3 regions of the Streptomyces sp. XH2 genome follow, and region 2 is predicted to be linked to each of the others. Evidence: predicted binding sites of a transcription regulator. Region 2 holds the regulator's gene; each other region holds the start of a gene.
The links. The regulator HrcA, encoded in region 2, represses chaperone genes, less so after heat shock. The targets are predictions, from matches to a motif close to TTNGCACTCNGNNNNNCNGAGTGCNAA.

Region 1: groL (chaperonin GroEL) is a predicted target of HrcA. The motif match lies at 4,299-4,325, and genes of this name have one in related genera.
Region 3: groES (co-chaperone GroES) is a predicted target of HrcA. The motif match lies at 3,798-3,824, and genes of this name have one in related genera.

What each region holds. Positions count from the first base shown of each region.
Region 1 covers NZ_JBMMMZ010000007.1:278,531-284,855, reverse strand. Annotated here, with positions in the region: gene ACOTKD_RS16500 (alpha,alpha-trehalose-phosphate synthase (UDP-forming)) at 1-482, opposite strand, end outside; gene ACOTKD_RS16495 (glucosyl-3-phosphoglycerate synthase) at 524-1,498, opposite strand; SAM riboswitch class I at 1,659-1,810, shown strand; gene thrC (threonine synthase) at 1,804-3,120, shown strand; gene ACOTKD_RS16485 (MoaD/ThiS family protein) at 3,170-3,445, shown strand; gene ACOTKD_RS16480 (cold-shock protein) at 3,869-4,075, shown strand; gene groL (chaperonin GroEL) at 4,488-6,110, shown strand; gene ACOTKD_RS16470 (PTS transporter subunit EIIC) at 6,232-6,325, opposite strand, start outside.
Region 2 covers NZ_JBMMMZ010000002.1:206,982-213,306, reverse strand. Annotated here, with positions in the region: gene ACOTKD_RS04490 (response regulator transcription factor) at 299-1,045, opposite strand; gene ACOTKD_RS04485 (16S rRNA (uracil(1498)-N(3))-methyltransferase) at 1,138-1,890, opposite strand; gene ACOTKD_RS04480 (nitronate monooxygenase) at 1,887-2,990, opposite strand; gene dnaJ (molecular chaperone DnaJ) at 3,089-4,225, opposite strand; gene hrcA (heat-inducible transcriptional repressor HrcA) at 4,226-5,242, opposite strand; gene ACOTKD_RS04465 (MBL fold metallo-hydrolase) at 5,439-6,182, shown strand; gene ACOTKD_RS04460 (DUF3097 domain-containing protein) at 6,212-6,325, shown strand, end outside.
Region 3 covers NZ_JBMMMZ010000013.1:207,436-213,760, reverse strand. Annotated here, with positions in the region: gene ACOTKD_RS26570 (SDR family NAD(P)-dependent oxidoreductase) at 1-748, shown strand, start outside; gene ACOTKD_RS26565 (ester cyclase) at 825-1,523, shown strand; gene groL (chaperonin GroEL) at 1,622-3,244, opposite strand; gene groES (co-chaperone GroES) at 3,340-3,648, opposite strand; gene ACOTKD_RS26550 (polysaccharide deacetylase family protein) at 3,967-4,866, opposite strand; gene ACOTKD_RS26545 (class I SAM-dependent methyltransferase) at 4,942-6,147, shown strand; gene ACOTKD_RS26540 (hypothetical protein) at 6,224-6,325, shown strand, end outside.

The DNA of each region.
Region 1 (6,325 bases), on a different contig from region 2:
GCGGCGCCTTCCGCGGCCTCCTCGGCGACGGCGTCGGCGAAGGCCGCGTTGTACGCCTCGTAGGCCGCCCACTGCTCCCGGAACGCCTTGTCGAAGACGGGCTCCAGGGGCGTCTGGTAGAGCATGTGGTGCACGAACCACAGCACCGAATTGGCGATGTCGTTGTACGCGGCGGCGAACGTCCCGGGCGGGATGTCCAGCATCCGTACGCGGTGCCCGCCGGTGTCGCCCGGATCGAGTCTTCGGCCGGCCGTGCGGGCCGCCTCGCGATCCTCCGCGCCGAGCGCCGCGCACACCCACACCGCTGCTGCTTCTTTTGGGTCACGTCCTATCGAGCTGAGCCCGGAGACCAGCCCGCCGCCGCCCCGCCCGGCCACGAGGCTGCCGTCCGCGCCGCGCCGGTACGAGACCGGGCCGCGGTTGGAGGCGACGACGATCGGTGCGGCGGCGATCGATGCGGTGGGCACGTGCTCAGCGACCATGTGCCCAGCCTTGCCCCGGGGAGAACCGCTCAAACGTACGCTTACGCGGCGTGCCGCTTCGCGTACTCGGGTATTCCGGCCATCGGCGGCCGCTCCTCCGTGTCCACCGCGTACGTCCTCGGAACGAACCCTTCCGGGCCCCGCTCGAACTGCGTGATCGCAGGTCGCACCAGGTGCCCGCGGGCCAGCCGGAGCTGCGCGGTGCGGTAGATCGCGGCGGCCATCCGGCCGAGCGCCTGCCCGTCCTGGTGGCGGTGCTTGCGCACGCCCACGTCCACCTGGGCCAGCGCGTCCAGCCCCACCGTGTGCAGCGCATCCACCAGAAGGCCCAGTTCCACGCCGTAGCCGACGGGGAACGGCAGCCGTTCGAGCAGGGACCGGCGGGCCGCGTACTCGCCGCCCAGCGGCTGCACGAAACCGGCCAGCTGCGGCCAGTGCAGGTTCAGCAGGGGGCGGGCCACCAGCTCGGTCACCCGGCCGCCCTGGCCGGCGGTCCCGGCGGAGCCGGGCACGCCGAACTCCGCCCCCAGCGGCCGGTCGTACATCGCCTTGACGAACTGCACGCCCGGATCGGTCAGCAGCGGGCCCACGATCCCCGACACGAAGTCCGCCGAGAACTCGCGCAGGTCGGCGTCCACGAAGCAGACGACGTCGCCGGTCGTCGCCAGCAGGGAGCGCCACAGCACCTCGCCCTTGCCCGGCAGCGCGGGCAGGCCCGGCAGGATCTCGTCCCGGTGCACCACGCGCGCCCCGGCCGCCGCCGCGGCCTCGGCCGTGCGGTCCGTGGAGCCCGAGTCCACGACCACCAGCTCGTCCACCAGCGGCACCGCGTCCGACATCAGCTCGCGGCGGATCACCGCCACGATGGCGCCGACCGTCGGCTCCTCGTTCAGCGCGGGCAGAACCACGCTCACCGTGGTGCCGGAGTCCCTCTTGGCAGCCAGAAGCACGTCGAGCGGACGATCAGCAGCGGACCAGGACCGCTCGGCCAGCCAGCGCTCCACCTCTTCCAGCACGTGTACGACTCCTCGTTGTGGTGCGTTGTGACGCATCTCGCGGTGCGGACGGCCCTCTCAACGGGCCATCGCTTCCGTTACAGTCTTGAACAACGCGGACCGCCGTCCTATGTCGGGGTCGCGCGTGCCACAAACGCCTGGGCCCCGCCCAGCGCCATACCGCTCATCCAGAGGGGCAGAGGGACACGGCCCGTTGAAGCCCCGGCAACCCTCCAGCCGGTCTCCCGTCGACATCGTTCGCACGGCGAGGCTCCCGGCGGGGAAGGTGCCAAATCCGTCTCGTGGCGACGTACGCCGCGAGGAAGATGAGGAGAAAGGGCCTCGCCTCCATGGCTGTGCAGTCTGTTGAACCCTCTACCACTTCTGTGGACCTCGGACCCGCCGTGGCACTCTCCTGCCGCGAGTGCGGAGAGCGCTTCGGCCTCGGTCCCCTCTTCGCCTGCGCCCTGTGCTTCGGCCCCCTCGAAGTCGCCTACGAACTGCCCGCCGGTGGGCCCCGTCAAGCCGCTGAGTTGCGGAAGCGGATCGAGGACGGCCCCGCGAACATCTGGCGCTACGCCCCCCTGCTCCCCGTCCCCGCCGACGTCGCGGCCAAGCCGAACCTCAACCCCGGCCTCACCAAGCTCGTCAAGGCCGACAACCTCGCCCGCGAACTGGGCGTGACCGGCGGCCTGTACGTCAAGGACGACTCCGGCAACCCCACGCACTCCTTCAAGGACCGCGTGGTCGCCATCGCCGTCGAGGCCGCCCGCGCCTTCGGGTTCACGACGCTGTCGTGCTCGTCCACGGGGAACCTGGCGGGTGCGGTCGGGGCCGCGGCCGCCCGGGCCGGGTTCCAGTCGTGCGTCTTCATCCCGCACGACCTGGAGGCCGGGAAGGTCGTCATGGCCGCGGTGTACGGCGGCGACCTCGTCGGCATCGAAGGCACGTACGACGACGTCAACCGCTTCTGCAGCGAGCTGATCGGCGACCCGCTGGGGGAGGGCTGGGGCTTCGTCAACGTCAACCTCCGTCCGTACTACGGCGAGGGCTCGAAGACCCTCGCCTACGAGATCTGCGAGCAGCTGGGCTGGCGGCTGCCCGACCAGATCGTCGTGCCGATCGCCTCGGGCTCCCAGCTCACGAAGATCGACAAGGGGTTGAAGGAGCTCGTCGCGCTCGGGCTGGTCGAGGACCGCCCGTACAAGATCTTCGGCGCTCAGGCGGAAGGGTGCTCGCCGGTCTCGCGCGCCTTCAAGGACGGGCACGACGTCGTACGGCCCGTGAAGCCGGACACGATCGCGAAGTCGCTCGCCATCGGCAACCCGGCGGACGGGCCGTACGTGCTGGACATCGCGCGGCGCACGGGCGGGGCGGTGGAGGACGTCACCGACGAGCAGATCGTGGACGCGATCCGGCTGCTGGCGCGGACGGAGGGGATCTTCGCGGAGACGGCGGGCGGGGTGACGGTGGGGGTGACGAAGAAGCTCATCGAGGACGGGGTGCTCGACCCTTCGCTGACCACGGTCGTGCTCAACACGGGCGACGGGCTCAAGACGCTCGATGCCGTTGCGGCCGGGCCCACGGCGACGATCCGGCCGTCGCTGGAGGCGTTCCGCGCCGCGGGGCTGTCCGTCCGCTGACGTCAGCCGCTGATCACTTCTCGTTTCTCCACCGAAGGTGAGTAAACCTATGAGCGTCACCGTCCGTATCCCCACCATCCTCCGCACCTACACCGGCGGCAAGGCGGAAGTCCCCGCCGAGGGCGCGACCCTCTCCGAGGTCATCGCCGACCTGGAGGCCCACCACACCGGCATCGCCGCCCGCGTCCTCGACGAGAGCGGTCGGCTGCGCCGGTTCGTGAACGTCTACGTCAACGACGACGACGTCCGCTTCGAGCAGGGGCTGCAGACGCCCACCCCCGACGGCTCCGCCGTCTCCGTCATCCCTGCCGTCGCCGGCGGCTGAGGTTTCACAGGGTTCTTCCGTTATTGCCGCACCACATCCCCGGAATCGCCCCGGCCGCAGAAGCGGACGGGGCGATTCCGGCTGTTGAGCGCGATACAGTTGGGGCGATCCCCGCCCGGCGTCAGTGCCGAACGCATATGAGAACCCGTCAAGTTGTGCGCGAAGTGTGTGCACGAAATGCCGGGTTGGTTGTGTTTTTCCCGGCCCGACTTGCCCTGAAATACCCGGAGTTCAGCCGTTTCCCTCGATCGGCCATGCCCGGAATTCTCGTCCGAGTGACCTGTTGCAGACGGCATCCGTGCAGATACATTCAGCCGCGGTCGACGCGTTCCGGCGCACACCCACTGGGCTGCCAGGGGTGAGGTCTGACCCGGGTCCGCGAAGTGCGGTCCTGCGCAAGGGCCAGTAATAGGGGAGTTAGGCATGGCTCAGGGCACCGTCAAGTGGTTCAACGCGGAGAAGGGCTACGGCTTCATCGCGGTCGACGGTGGTGCGGATGTATTCGTCCACTACAGCGCGATTCAGATGGACGGCTACCGCACCCTCGAGGAGGGTCAGCGGGTCGAGTTCGAGATCTCGCAGGGCCAGAAGGGGCCGCAGGCGGACATGGTGAAGCTGCAGCAGGTCTGACGCGGCGCATCGACCACCGGCTCGCTCGGTTGGCCGCGGGGGCCCCCCCCGCGGGGGGGCGCACCCCTCGCGCGTGTGCGGGACGTGTGGGGTGGGTACGGCTGCCTGGGGTCCCCGCTCGGCGCCCCCGTGGGTGTGACCGTCGCCCCGGGGCGCCTGCGCCCCCGGCTGCCGCCGGGAGGTGCGCCCCCTGCCACGTGCGGAGGGTGTAGAGACCGAACCGCTTGCACTCGGGGTGGTCGAGTGCTAATCATTGGGCTTAGCACTCTCCGAGTGAGAGTGACAGATTTGGACCGTCGGTGAGGTCGGCGAGCCAAGCGGGGCAAGGAACCGCGGGGCGCGCAGGCCGTCCGTCGCGGGCGCCGGTGCGGTCCGGAGCAGTCTCCACCCCGTCCTGGGAGGACCACTTCACATGGCCAAGATCATCGCGTTCGACGAGGAGGCACGGCGCGGTCTCGAGCGCGGGATGAACCAGCTCGCCGACGCCGTCAAGGTCACCCTCGGCCCCAAGGGCCGCAACGTCGTCCTCGAGAAGAAGTGGGGCGCCCCCACGATCACCAACGATGGTGTGTCCATCGCCAAGGAGATCGAGCTCGAGGACCCGTACGAGAAGATCGGCGCCGAGCTGGTCAAGGAGGTCGCGAAGAAGACGGACGACGTCGCCGGTGACGGCACGACGACCGCGACCGTCCTCGCCCAGGCGCTGGTCCGCGAGGGTCTGCGCAACGTCGCCGCGGGTGCCAACCCGATGGCGCTGAAGCGCGGCATCGAGAAGGCCGTCGAGGCCGTCTCCGGCGCGCTGCTCGAGCAGGCCAAGGACGTGGAGACCAAGGAGCAGATCGCCTCCACCGCCTCCATCTCCGCCGCCGACACCCAGATCGGCGAGCTGATCGCCGAGGCCATGGACAAGGTCGGCAAGGAAGGCGTCATCACCGTCGAGGAGTCCCAGACCTTCGGTCTGGAGCTTGAGCTCACCGAGGGCATGCGCTTCGACAAGGGCTACATCTCGGCGTACTTCGCCACCGACATGGAGCGTATGGAGGCGTCCCTGGACGACCCGTACATCCTGATCGTCAACTCGAAGGTCTCCTCGGTCAAGGACCTGCTCCCGCTGCTGGAGAAGGTCATGCAGTCGGGCAAGCCGCTGCTGATCATCGCCGAGGACGTCGAGGGCGAGGCCCTGTCGACCCTGGTCGTCAACAAGATCCGCGGCACCTTCAAGTCCGTCGCCGTCAAGGCCCCGGGCTTCGGCGACCGCCGCAAGGCCATGCTGGGCGACATCGCCATCCTCACCGGTGGCACGGTCATCTCCGAGGAGGTCGGCCTCAAGCTGGAGAGCGCCGGTCTCGACCTGCTCGGCCGCGCCCGCAAGGTCGTCATCACCAAGGACGAGACGACCATCGTCGACGGTGCCGGTGACAGCGACCAGGTCCAGGGCCGCGTCAACCAGATCCGCGCCGAGATCGAGAACAGCGACTCCGACTACGACCGCGAGAAGCTGCAGGAGCGCCTGGCGAAGCTGGCCGGCGGCGTGGCCGTCATCAAGGCCGGTGCCGCGACCGAGGTCGAGCTCAAGGAGCGCAAGCACCGCATCGAGGACGCCGTTCGCAACGCGAAGGCGGCCGTCGAGGAGGGCATCGTCGCCGGTGGTGGCGTGGCCCTGCTGCAGGCCTCCCAGGTGTTCGAGAAGCTGGAGCTCGAGGGCGACGAGGCCACCGGTGCCGCCGCCGTCAAGCTGGCCCTGGAGGCCCCGCTCAAGCAGATCGCGGTCAACGCCGGTCTCGAGGGCGGCGTCGTCGTGGAGAAGGTGCGCAACCTGACCCCCGGCCACGGCCTCAACGCCGCCACGGGCGAGTACGTCGACCTGGTCGCCGAGGGCATCATCGACCCGGCCAAGGTCACCCGCTCCGCCCTGCAGAACGCCGCGTCCATCGCCGCGCTCTTCCTCACCACCGAGGCCGTCATCGCCGACAAGCCGGAGAAGGCCTCCGCGGCCGCTCCGGGCGGCATGCCGGGCGGTGACATGGACTTCTGATCCGTCGCGCACCGCGCACACGGATCGCTGTTCCAGCCGTTGAACGGCACCGAGGGCGGCACCCCTGTGGAGGGGGTGCCGCCCTCGGGCGTTCCAGGCGTCACGCGCGGTCGTTCGGGAGTCAGGAGATCCCGGCCGGCTCTTCGCTCGCCTTCGTCGCTTCGCTCACCTTGCCCATGCCGAAGAAGTACGTGATCACGAAGCCGGCCGCGTAG
Region 2 (6,325 bases):
AGCCCTCAGCTTGTGTGAGGACTGGCGGTCACCGTCCGGTCAGCCACCTCCCGAACTCGCGGATCACCGCGCAGATACGCCCGAGAAGCGACTTCTTCCGATGGCGTCCCATGGGCGCCCCCTCCCTACAAGTGCACCCCTGCCCGGGGTGCTCCGGAGGACGCCCACGCCGGGCGCCCTGGGCGAGCGTCCGGAGAGGTGTTCACGTCCTCGTGGGAGGGGGCGCATTAGGTGCGCCACGGGCGACAATATCGTCTACAGACAGCCGAGTTGGTCTCGTGTCATCCGTTCAGGTGGTTCACGCGACCAAACCCTCCGCCCGCGCCACCACCAGCGTCGTCACCCGGTTGTTCGTGCCGAGCTTGCGGTAGATCCGTTCCAGGTGGCGGTTCACCGTGTGCGGGGAGATGGCGAGGCGGCGGGCGATGGCCGCTGCTGTCAGGCCCTCGGCGAGCAGGCCCAGGACCGTCGCCTCGCGCGGCGTCAGGTCGCCCCCTGCCGCGGAAGAGCCCACGCTGCGGAGGCGTTTCATCTCGGCGAGGTGGTGGCCCATGGTCTGGATCACCGGCTGGAGGCGTCTCAGGAAGGCGAGGTCGTGGGAGAGGAAGTCGCCCCGGCGGCCCAGGAGGGCGACGCACATGCTGCCGTTGTCGTGGGTGAGCGGCACGCCGACCTGCTGGGTGACGCCGAAGTCGCGGCGGGCCTCGCGGTACCAGTTCGTGTTGCGCCAGCCGTCGCAGATATCGGCGATGTTCACGGGCGCCGTTTCGGTCATCCCGTACTCCAGGAGGGGGTGCCGCTGCTGGATGCGGCGCTGGACCAGGCCGTCGACGACCCGGCTGAGCGGCTCAGGCGCCCAGCCGACGACGGCTCCCGTGCCCTCCCTGACCCGTACGTGCGAGAAGGTCGCCGAGTCGCAGCCCAGTGAGTCCAGCAGTTGCCGGGCCATCACGTGCCAGGCGGCGTCGGCGTCCTCGTTCTCCAGAACCGCGACGACGAGATCAAGCATCTGACCGTAGTCCCGTGTGCGGAGTTGTGCTGCCATGGCAGAGCTCGCTCCCCCCTCGTGACCCCCGTCATCCCCGTTCCTTACGACGTTCCCCCGAGATCAAACCCTTCGCGCCGCGCGCGCCGCCCTCAGGACCAGCGGCCCGTCCGCCCCAGCAGCAGCGCCGTGGCCGCCGTCCCCGCCGTGGAGGTGCGCAGGACGCTCGCACCGAGGCGGTACGGCTTCGCACCCGCCTCGGCGAACGCCGCGAGCTCCTCGGGGGAGACACCGCCCTCGGGACCGACGACGAGGACGATGTCGCCCGTGGCGGGCAGCGGTGCCGTGGCGAGGGGGGCGCTGTGGCCCTCCTCGTGGAGGACGGCGGCGAAGGCCGCGTCCGCGAGGAGCTGCGCGACCTGCCGGGTCGTCATCACTTCGCTGACCGTGGGGAAGCGGAGGCGGCGCGACTGCTTGCCGGCCTCCCGTGCCGTGGCGCGCCACTTGCCGAGGGACTTCAGGCCGCGGTCGCCCTTCCACTGGGTGATGCAGCGGGAGGCGGCCCAGGGGACGACGGCGTCGACGCCGGTCTCGGTCATCGTCTCGACGGCCACCTCGCCGCGGTCGCCCTTGGGCAGGGCCTGGACGACGGTGATGCGGGGCTCGGGGAGCGGCTCGGAGCGTACGGACGTCACGGCGACGTCCAGGTGGTCCTTGCCCTCGACGGCGGTCACGGTGCCGAACGCGCCCGTGCCCTGCCCGTCCGTCAGGCCGATCTCCTCGCCGACCCGCAGGCGGCGGACGGAGACGGCGTGGCGGCCTTCCGGGCCGTCGAGGGGGAAGACCGTACCGGGGAAGACCCCCGTCAGGGCGTCCTCCTCGACCAGGAACACCGGCGCTGTCATGACTTGCTCCCTCGCATCTCGCTCAACTTCCCCCGTGCCGCCTCCAGTTCCCCCAGCAGGGCCCGCAGCAGCTCCGCCGCCGGCAGCGGCCTCGCCAGGCGGTGGCCCTGGCCCGCCCACAGGTTCATCGCCTGCGGGTCGCCCGCCGCCGCGGCGGCCTTGCGCAGCCCCGCCGTCAGGTAGTGGACCTGGGGGTAGGCGGCAGGGGCGTACGGGCCGTGTTCCCGGATGAAACGGTTCACCAACCCCCGGGCCGGGCGGCCCGAGAAGGCCCGGGTCAGCTCCGTACCGGCGAACATCGGGTCGGTCAGCGCCTGTTTGTGCAGTGCGTGGGCGCCGGACTCCGGACAGGCCAGGAACGCGGTGCCGAGCTGCGCGGCGCAGGCGCCCGCGGCGAGGACGGCGGCTATCTGCTCGCCGCGCATCAGCCCGCCGGCGGCGATCACGGGCAGGTCGACGGCGTCCCGGACCTGGGTGAGCAGGGACAGCAGGCCGAGGCCCGCGCCGGTGCCGTCGGCGTGCGGGTCGTCGCGGTGGGTGCCCTGGTGGCCGCCGGCCTCGACGCCCTGCGCGCAGACCAGGTCCGCTCCGGCCTCCTGCGCGGCCTGTGCCTCGGCGGCGGAGGTGACGGTGACCACCGTGACCGTACCGGCGGCGCGGAGAGCGGCGACGGCCTCAGGCGAGGGGCAGCCGAAAGTGAAGGAGACGACCGGCACGGGGTCGTCGAGGAGGATCGCGAGCTTGGCTTCGTAGGCGTCGTCGCAGCCCTGGTCCCAGTCGCCGAGCGGCGTCTCGTACCAGGCGGACTCGCCGGCGAGCTGCTCGGCGTAGACCTCGACGGCGGCCGGATCGGCCGCGGGAGGCTGGGGCATGAACAGGTTCACACCGAAGGGTGCGGCGGTACGGGCCCGGAGCTGCTTGATCTCCTCGTACATCGCCGCGGGCGTCTTGTAGCCGGCGGCCAGGAAGCCGAGGGCGCCCGCCTCGGAGACCGCGGCCGCGAGGGCGGGCCCGGAGGCGCCACCCGCCATGGGGGCCTGCACGACCGGGTGCCGGCACAGTCCGGCGAGCGCGGAAGCCACCCTGGGTTCGTAAGCCATGCACACATCGTGTCACAGGCGATGACGATCGCCGGACGGGTCCGCTGCGGGCCCGTCCGGCGATCGTCGATCAAGGCGTGATGAAGGTGTTACGGGGCTCAGTGCCCGTTGAACGCGTCCTTCAGCCGCGAGAACAGCCCCTGCTGCCCCGGCTTGAACTCGCCCATCGGCCGCTCCTCGCCCCGCAGCTTCGCCAGCTGCCGCAGCAGGTCCTCCTGCTGCGGGTCCAGCTTGCCGGGGGTGATCACCTCGACGTGGACGACGAGGTCACCGCGGCCGCCGCCGCGCAGGTGCGTGACACCGCGCTGGTGCAGCGGGATCGACTGGCCCGACTGCGTGCCGGGGCGGATGTCGATCTCCTCGATGCCGTCCAGGGTCTCCAGCGGCACCTTGGTGCCGAGGGCCGCGGCCGTCATCGGGATGGTGACCGTGCAGTGCAGGTCGTCGCCGCGGCGCTGGAAGACCGTGTGCGGCTTCTCGTGGATCTCCACGTAGAGGTCGCCGGCGGGGCCGCCGCCGGGGCCGACCTCGCCCTCGCCCGCGAGCTGGATCCGGGTGCCGTTGTCGACACCGGCCGGGATCTTGACGGTCAGGGTGCGCCGCGAGCGGACGCGGCCGTCACCGGCGCACTCCGGGCAGGGGGTCGGCACGACCGTGCCGAAGCCCTGGCACTGCGGGCACGGCCGGGACGTCATGACCTGGCCGAGGAAGGAGCGGGTGACCTGCGAGACCTCACCGCGGCCGCGGCACATGTCACACGTCTGGGCGGAGGTGCCCGGGGCCGCGCCCTCGCCGCTGCACGTGGTGCAGACGACGGCGGTGTCGACCTGGATCTCCTTGGTGGTCCCGAACGTGGCCTCGTCGAGGGTCACTTCGAGACGGATCATGGCGTCCTGGCCGCGCCGGGTGCGCGAGCGCGGGCCGCGCTGCGACGCCTGGCCGAAGAAGGCGTCCATGATGTCGGAGAAGTTGCCGAAGCCCGCGCCGAAGCCACCGGCCCCGCCACCGCCGCCGGACGCCGAGAGCGGGTCGCCGCCGAGGTCGTAGACCTGCTTCTTCTGCGGGTCCGAGAGCACCTCGTAGGCGGCGTTGATCTCCTTGAACCGCTCCTGCGTCTTCGGGTCCGGATTCACGTCCGGGTGCAGCTCGCGGGCGAGGCGGCGGAAGGCCTTCTTGATCTCGTCCTGCGAGGCGTCACGCCGTACGCCCAGGACCGCGTAGTAGTCCGTGGCCACTTACGACTCCGCCAGGATCTGTCCGACGTAACGTGCCACTGCGCGTACCGCTCCCATCGTTCCGGGGTAGTCCATGCGGGTCGGTCCGACCACGCCGAGTTTGGCGACTGCCTCGTCGCCCGAACCGTAGCCGACGGCGACGACCGATGTGGAGTTCAGTCCCTCGTGAGCGTTCTCATGGCCGATGCGCACCGTCATCCCGGAGTCCTTGGCCTCGCCCAGCAGCTTCAGCAGCACGACCTGCTCCTCCAGCGCCTCCAGCACGGGCCGGATGGTGAGGGGGAAGTCGTGCCCGAAACGGGTGAGATTGGCGGTGCCGCCGATCATGAGCCGCTCCTCGGTCTCCTCGACGAGCGTCTCCAGCAGGGTGGCGAGCACCGTAGAAACGGTTCCGCGGTCCTCCTGCTCGAAGGACTCGGCGAGATCCGAGACCAGCTGCGGCACATCCGTGAACCGGCGGCCCACGACGCGGCTGTTGAGCCGGGCGCGGAGGTCCGCCAGCGAATTCTCCCCGATCGGGGCCGGGCAGTCGATCATGCGCTGTTCGACGCGCCCGGTGTCGGTGATCAGGACGAGCATGACGCGGGCCGGCGCGAGCGAGAGCAGCTCCACGTGGCGCACCGTCGACCTGGTCAGCGACGGGTACTGCACCACGGCGACCTGCCGGGTCAGCTGCGCCAGCAGGCGGACCGTGCGCCCCACGACGTCGTCCAGGTCGACGGCGCCGTCCAGGAAGTTCTGGATGGCGCGCCGCTCCGGGGTCGACAGGGGCTTGACGCCCGCGAGCCGGTCGACGAAGAGCCGGTAGCCCTTGTCGGTCGGGATGCGGCCGGCGCTGGTGTGCGGCTGGGCGATGAAGCCCTCCTCCTCCAGCGCGGCCATGTCGTTGCGCACCGTGGCCGGGGACACGCCCAGCCGGTGCCGCTCGGTGAGGGCCTTGGAGCCGACGGGCTCCTCGGTGCCCACATAGTCCTGGACGATGGCGCGCAACACCTCGAGCCTGCGTTCGCTCAGCATCGCGCGCACCTCCAAGTCCAGACCGTCTTACGGGGCCGATCCTGGCACTCAGTGGTGGCGAGTGCCAAAGCCCTCCAGCCAGTGTACGGCCGTGCACCACAGCCAGGGCAAGAGCCGTCCGCGCCGCGGCGCCCGCGCCCCCCGGGGAAGGACAGCCGGACGGGCAACCGTACCGCGCTCCCGCTAGCGTCCTGGTATGGACAGCGGTCAGCAAGGCCAGGGGGCGGAAGCACGGTGGGAACGGCTCGCGCCGGGGGTCGCACGCCGCCGAATGCCTGCGTGGGACGCCACAGTAGGGGTGATCGTCGGCAGTACGGGTGTGCTGCTCGTGGACACCGGGGCGACGGTTGCGGAGGGGGCGGAACTCGGGCAAGAGGTGCGGGAGCTGTTCGGCCGGAGCGTGACGCATATCGCTCTTACGCACCCCCACTTCGACCACGTGTTCGGCACGGCCGCGTTCCCGGGCGCGGAGGTGTACGGAGCGGTGGGCGCCGCCGAGCTGATGCGGCGCGAGCGCGAGGAGATCCGCCTGGACGCCGAGCGGTACGGGCTCGCGCCCGGGGCCGCGGCGGAGGCCGCCGAGCGCCTCGTCGTGCCCCGGCACCCGGTCAGCGGGGAGCTGACGCTCGACCTGGGCGGCGGACGGCAGGCCCTCCTCGCCAACCTCGGGCCCGCCCACACCGCGCACGACCTGGCGGTCTTCGTCGCGGGTCGCGGCGGAGCGCCCGAGGTCGTCTTCTGCGGGGACGTCGTCGAGGAGTCCGGCGAACCCCAGGCCGGTCCGGACGCTCTGCCCCGGTGCTGGCCCGCGGCCCTCGACCGGCTGCTGGAGCTCGGCGGCGAGGACGCGGTGTACGTGCCGGGGCACGGGGCGGCGGTGGACGCGGGATTCGTACGGGCGCAGCGGGACGCCTTGGCGGCGCGCTTCGACGTGTCGTAACCGTGTGCGCCGCGGGAAGAATGATCTCCATGCGCAGCAGACAGTACGGACCCGATCTCACTCCCCCGTGGAAGAAGCAGCAGCCCGCGCCCGAGGTGGCCGCGGACGTCGATCTCGTGGTCGAGGAGGTCACCACCGGCTTC
Region 3 (6,325 bases), on a different contig from region 2:
GACGGCCGGGATCGGCGCCGCGTTCGCGCGCCGCCTGGCGGGCGACGGGCACGACCTCGTTCTCGTGGCCCGCGACGAGGAGCGGCTCGGCCGGCACGCGACCGAGCTCCACGACCGGCACGGCGTGGAGGTGGAGGTCCTCCCGGCGGACCTCTCCCAGGACGAGGGCATCGAGGCGGTCGAGGCGCGGCTGCGCGACCGCGAGCGCCCGGTGCACCTGCTGGTCAACAACGCCGGGTTCGGCAACAAGGGCGGCTATCTGGAGGTGTCCCTCGCCGACGAGCTCAAGATGCTCAAGGTGCACTGCGAGGCGGTGCTGCGGCTGACGTCCGCGGCGGCCGAGGGGATGCGCGAGCGCAAGCGCGGCGCGGTGATCAATGTGGCGTCGGTGGCCGCGTTCGTCCCGCGCGGCACGTACGGCGCGAGCAAGTCCTGGGTCGTGCAGTTCACCCAGGGCGCCGCGCGCGACCTGGCCGGGAGCGGGGTGCGGCTGATGGCGCTGTGCCCCGGCTTCGTCCGGACGGAGTTCCACCAGCGGGCCGGGATGGGCACGGACAACGTGCCGGGCTGGCTGTGGCTGGACGCCGACAAGGTGGTGACGGCGGCGCTGCGGGACCTGTCGCAGGGCAAGACGCTCTCGGTGCCCGACCCGCGGTACAAGGCCATGACCGGACTGATGAAGCTGGCACCGCGCAGGGTGGTGTCGCGGGCGTCGTCGACGACGGGCCGCAAGTACGGGCCGAAGTAGGCCCAGGCGCCACGCGCCCTCGCCCTCCCGGGTGATCTCTTCAGGACTAACCTGGACATATCACCCGGGAGGCGCCATGACTTTCGTACAGATCATCGACTGCAGGACGAGCCGGTACGACGACATGAACCGGCTGATGGACGACTGGGTCGCCGCGACCGAGGGGAAGCGCACCGCCACGCACTCGATCGTGGGCAAGGACCGCGCGCAGGACGGCCACTACGTGGAGATCGTGGAGTTCCCCTCCTACGAGGACGCGATGCGCAACTCGCAGCTCCCCGAGACCGACCGGATCTTCGCCGAGATGGTCGCGCTCTGCGACGGGATGCCCAGCTTCACCAACCTCGACGTGCTCCGCGACGAGCAGCTCAACAAGACCACCGCCCGCCGCTTCTTCGAGGAAGTGGCGCGGGACGGCGACCTCGGCCTGATGGACGAGCTCTTCACCGCCGGCTACCGCGACCACGACATCGGCAAGGAGGAGCCCACCGTCGTCGGCCTGGACGCCATGCGCTCCGACGTCGAGGGCTGGCGGGACGCGTTCGACTTCGGCTTCACCCTCCACTCCCAGCTCGCCGAGGGCGACGAGGTCGCCACGCGCTGGACCTGGCGCGGCACGCATCAGGGCGACTTCATGGGTCACCAGCCCACCGGGCAGGAAGTGACCATGGAGGGCACCACCACCTTCCGCTTCCAGGACGGGAAGATCGCCGAGGGCTGGTGGATCTACGACATGCTGGGGCTGAAGCGGCAGCTGGAGTCGGGGCCGGTGTGAACCACAGGCACCCGTGAACGGCCGGAGCCCGGCACCCACCAGGGGTGCCGGGCTCCGGACTGCGGCCGCTGTGCGGCGTGAGGTCAGTGCCTCAGGGGTCAGTGCGAGTGACCGTGGCCGTGACCGGCCTCGGCCTCCTCCTCTTCCTTCTTCTCGACGACCAGGGTCTCGGTCGTGAGCAGCAGGGAGGCGATGGAGGCGGCGTTCTCCAGGGCGGAGCGGGTGACCTTGACCGGGTCGATGACGCCGGCCTTCACCAGGTCGCCGTACTCGCCGGTGGCGGCGTTGAAGCCCTGGCCCTTGTCGAGCTCGGCGACCTTGGAGGTGATGACGTAGCCCTCGAGGCCGGCGTTCTCGGCGATCCAGCGCAGCGGCTCGACGACGGCGCGGCGGACGACGGCGACACCGGTGGCCTCGTCGCCCTCCTTGCCGAGGTTGCCCTCGAGCACCTTGACGGCGTGGACGAGCGCGGAGCCACCACCGGAGACGATGCCCTCCTCGACCGCGGCGCGGGTCGCGGAGATGGCGTCCTCCAGACGGTGCTTCTTCTCCTTGAGCTCGACCTCGGTGGCCGCACCCACGCGGATGACGCAGACGCCACCGGCGAGCTTGGCGAGGCGCTCCTGGAGCTTCTCGCGGTCCCAGTCGGAGTCCGTGGCCTCGATCTCGGCCTTGATCTGGGCGACGCGGCCCTGGACGTCCCCGGCGTTGCCGCCGCCGTCCACGATCGTGGTGTCGTCCTTGGTGATGGTCACGCGGCGGGCGGAGCCCAGCACGTCCAGGCCGACCTGGTCGAGCTTGAGGCCGACCTCCTCGGCGACGACGGTGCCGCCGGTCAGGGTGGCCATGTCGCCCAGCATCGCCTTGCGGCGGTCGCCGAAGCCCGGGGCCTTGACGGCCACGGCGTTGAAGGTGCCGCGGATCTTGTTGACGACGAGGGTGGAGAGGGCCTCGCCCTCGACGTCCTCGGCGATGATCAGCAGCGGCTTGGAGGAGCCGCCCTGGATGATCTTCTCCAGCAGGGGCAGCAGGTCCTGGATCGAGGAGATCTTGCCCTGGTGGATGAGGATGTACGGGTCCTCGAGGACGGCCTCCATGCGCTCCTGGTCGGTGACCATGTAGGGCGACAGGTAACCCTTGTCGAAGGCCATGCCCTCGGTGAAGTCCAGCTCCAGGCCGAAGGTGTTGGACTCCTCGACGGTGATGACACCGTCCTTGCCGACCTTGTCCATCGCCTCGGCGATGAGCTCGCCGACCTGCTTGTCCTGGGCGGACAGGGCGGCGACGGCGGCGATGTCGGCCTTGTCGTCGATCGGGCGGGCGGTCGCGAGCAGCTCGTCGGAGACGGCCTTGACCGCGGCGTCGATGCCCTTCTTCAGGGCGGCCGGGGAGGCGCCGGCGGCGACGTTGCGCAGACCCTCGCGGACCAGCGCCTGGGCCAGGACGGTCGCGGTGGTGGTGCCGTCACCCGCGATGTCGTTGGTCTTGGTCGCCACCTCCTTGACGAGCTGGGCGCCCAGGTTCTCGTACGGGTCCTCGATCTCGACCTCACGGGCGATGGTGACGCCGTCGTTGGTGATGGTCGGGGCGCCGAACTTCTTGTCGATGACGACGTTGCGGCCCTTGGGGCCGATCGTCACCTTGACCGTGTCGGCCAGCTTGTTGACACCGCGCTCGAGGGCGCGACGGGCGTCCTCGTCGAACTTCAGGATCTTCGCCATGGCTTGCTTCAAGTCCTCTCAAACGAACCGCGCCCCGGACCCCGGCGGCATACACACACGGGAACCAGGGCGCAGATCACATCAAACGGGGTGAATTACTTCTCGATGATCGCGAGCACGTCGCGAGCCGAGAGGACGAGGTACTCGTCACCGTTGTACTTCACCTCGGTGCCGCCGTACTTGCTGTAGAGCACGACGTCGCCGACGTTCACGTCGAGCGGAAGACGCTGACCGTCCTCGAAGCGGCCCGGGCCCACGGCCAGGACGACGCCCTCCTGGGGCTTCTCCTTGGCGGTGTCCGGGATGACCAGGCCAGAGGCCGTGGTCTGCTCGGCGTCGAGCGGCTGGACCACGATGCGGTCCTCGAGCGGCTTGATGGCAACCTTGGAGCTGGCGGTCGTCACGATCCGACCTCCCCCTTCGGAGATTCACGGGGTTATCTGTCTGAGGTGGCGACCAGGAGGATCCGTCGTCGCGGGTGCCGGATTCTGCCCGTCGCTGTGTTTGGCACTCCCGGGTGGAGAGTGCCAACGGAGCCGAGACTATGACGCGGTTAGCACTCGGTCAAGCGGAGTGCCAATTCGCCGTGCGGCGAGCTCGCAGTTCACCCGTGCGGGTACGGGACCGCGACCCGTGCGGGTACGGGGATCGCGGGCACGAGCCGCCGGAGCGCCGGCACGCGGATCTTCCCGTTCTTCCCGCGTGCCGCTACCCGCGCGCGGCTATACGTAATCCTCCAGACGCGCCACGGTGAACCCCTGCCGCTCGATGCTGCGCAGCATGTTGGCGACCATCTTGGTCATCGTCGTGCCCTTGAGCTCCGAGGGCCCGCGGAAGTGGGCGAGGACGATGTCGCCGGGACGCAGTTTGTCGCCCTCCGCGTAGCGCATGTCGTTGATCTGCATCGTCACCTCCCACAGCAGCAGCGCCTTGACCCCGCAGCCGCCGGCCGCGGCGAGGGTGGCGTCGTTGTAATTGCCGTAGGGCGGACGGAACAGGGGCGGCTTGCCGCCGTACCGCTTCTCCAGGACATCCTGCTGCCCGCAGATCTCGCGGCGCTGGGCGTCGGCGGAGAGGGTGCGCAGGTTGGGGTGGGAGAGGGTGTGGTTGTTGATGGTGTTGCGGTTCCCCTCGCCGCGCAGTTGCTCGAAGTAGCCGTAGCCGGTCCCCGCACGGGCGATGTCGTCGGTGAGGAACATCGTGAAGGGCAGCTTGAGGTCCTTGGCCATCTTCACGAACTCCGGGTCCTTCTCCGCACCGTCGTCGAAGGTCAGGAAGACGACCTTGTCGCTGGTGGGAACGCGCCGGATGACCTTCGGCGCGGCGCCGGGCTTCGTTGCGTCCGTCAGCTTGGCGGAGGGCGGGGCCGGGGGCGCGGCGAGGGGCTTGTCGAGGCCCCAGCGGCGGTAGGCGGCGGCGTCGGGGGCGGCCGAGGGCGAGGCCGGGGCCGTCGATTCCGTACGGGGAGAGGGAGCGCCGGACGCCTTCTTGCCGCCATTCCCGCCGTTCCCGCCGGACGAACCGGAGCAGCCGGCGAGGAGGAGAGGCAGCAGGAGCGCGCCGGCGACGACAGCACGGGCGGATGTGCGGGCGGGTCGCGGGCCGGATATAGAGGAGCTCACACCTCCGATTGTTGTGCATGCGTTCGAGATGGGCAGCGGCGGCGGCCTGTCAGTGGGCTGGGCAAGAATGGCCGGGTGCCAGCACAGAACGAACCGAACGCAACCGCGGCCGTCACCGCCTTCACCGCCCTCCTCACGGAGGAGGGCCGGGGCCTGCTCGCCGAGCTGCGCGACCACGACCCCGCCAAGGAGCTGGCCACGGCGACCCGGCTGCGCCGCGACCACCCCGCGGAGCTCGTCTCGGCGGCGCTCGGCATGGCCCGGCTGCGGCAGCGGGCGGTGGCGAAGTTCGGCGCGGAGGACGCGTACCGGATGTTCTTCACGCCCAACGGCGTGGAGCAGTCGACGCGCCGCTCCGTGGCGGACTACCGCGCGGCCCGCTTCGCCGCGCTCGGCATCGGCTCGGTCGCGGACCTGTGCTGCGGCATCGGCGGCGACGCGATCGCGCTGGCCCGGCTGGGCATCCGCGTCCTCGCCGTCGACCGCGACCCGCTGACCTGCGAGGTCGCGCGCGCGAACGCGCAGGCGCTGGGGCTGGCGGATCTCATCGAGGTGCGCTGCGCGGACGTGGCCGACGTGGACACCTCGGGCTACGACGCGGTGTTCGTCGACCCGGCGCGGCGGGGCGGCCGCGGCCGCATCTTCGACCCCGAGGCGTACTCCCCGCCGCTGTCGTGGGCGATCGAAGCGGCGCGGAAGGCTCCGCACGCGGCGCTCAAGATCGCCCCCGGGGTGCCGCACGAGGCCGTCCCGGACGACGCGGAGGCCGAGTGGATCTCGGACGGCGGCGACGTGAAGGAGGCCGTGCTGTGGTTCGGCACGGCCCCGGGCGCGCGCCGGGCCACCCTGCTCCCGGGCGGGCACTCGCTGGTGGGGGCGGGACTTCCCGACCCGGCGGTACGGCCGGTCGGGCGGTATCTGTACGAGCCGGACGGCGCGGTGATCCGCGCGCACCTGGTGGCGGACGTGGCGGCGGAGCTGGGCGACAGCGGCCTGATCGACGAGACCATCGCGTACGTGACGAGCGACGAGCTGCGGGCCACGGACTACGCGTCGGCGTACGAGATCACCGACGTGCTGCCCTTCAACCTGAAGAAGCTGAAGGCGCTGCTGCGGGAGCGGAAGGTGGGGGTCGTGACCGTGAAGAAGCGCGGCTCGGCGATCGAGCCGGAGGAGCTCCGCAAGAAGCTGAAACTCGAAGGGGTGAACTCTTGTCTGATCGTACTCACGCGCGTCAACGGTTCCCCCAGCATGCTGCTGGGGCACCCCGCCCGGGCTTGACCCCGCATCAGCGACAACGGCGAACACCACGTTCACGGTCAGCGGCTGACACGGCTTTAACTCCTACGCTCGCCCCATGACCGAGAACGAGATCAAGCTCAAGGCCATCGCGGCGCTCACCGCCCTGCGCGGCGGCGTCGGGACGGACTACGTCTCCAGCCTGCTCGGCGAGGTCATC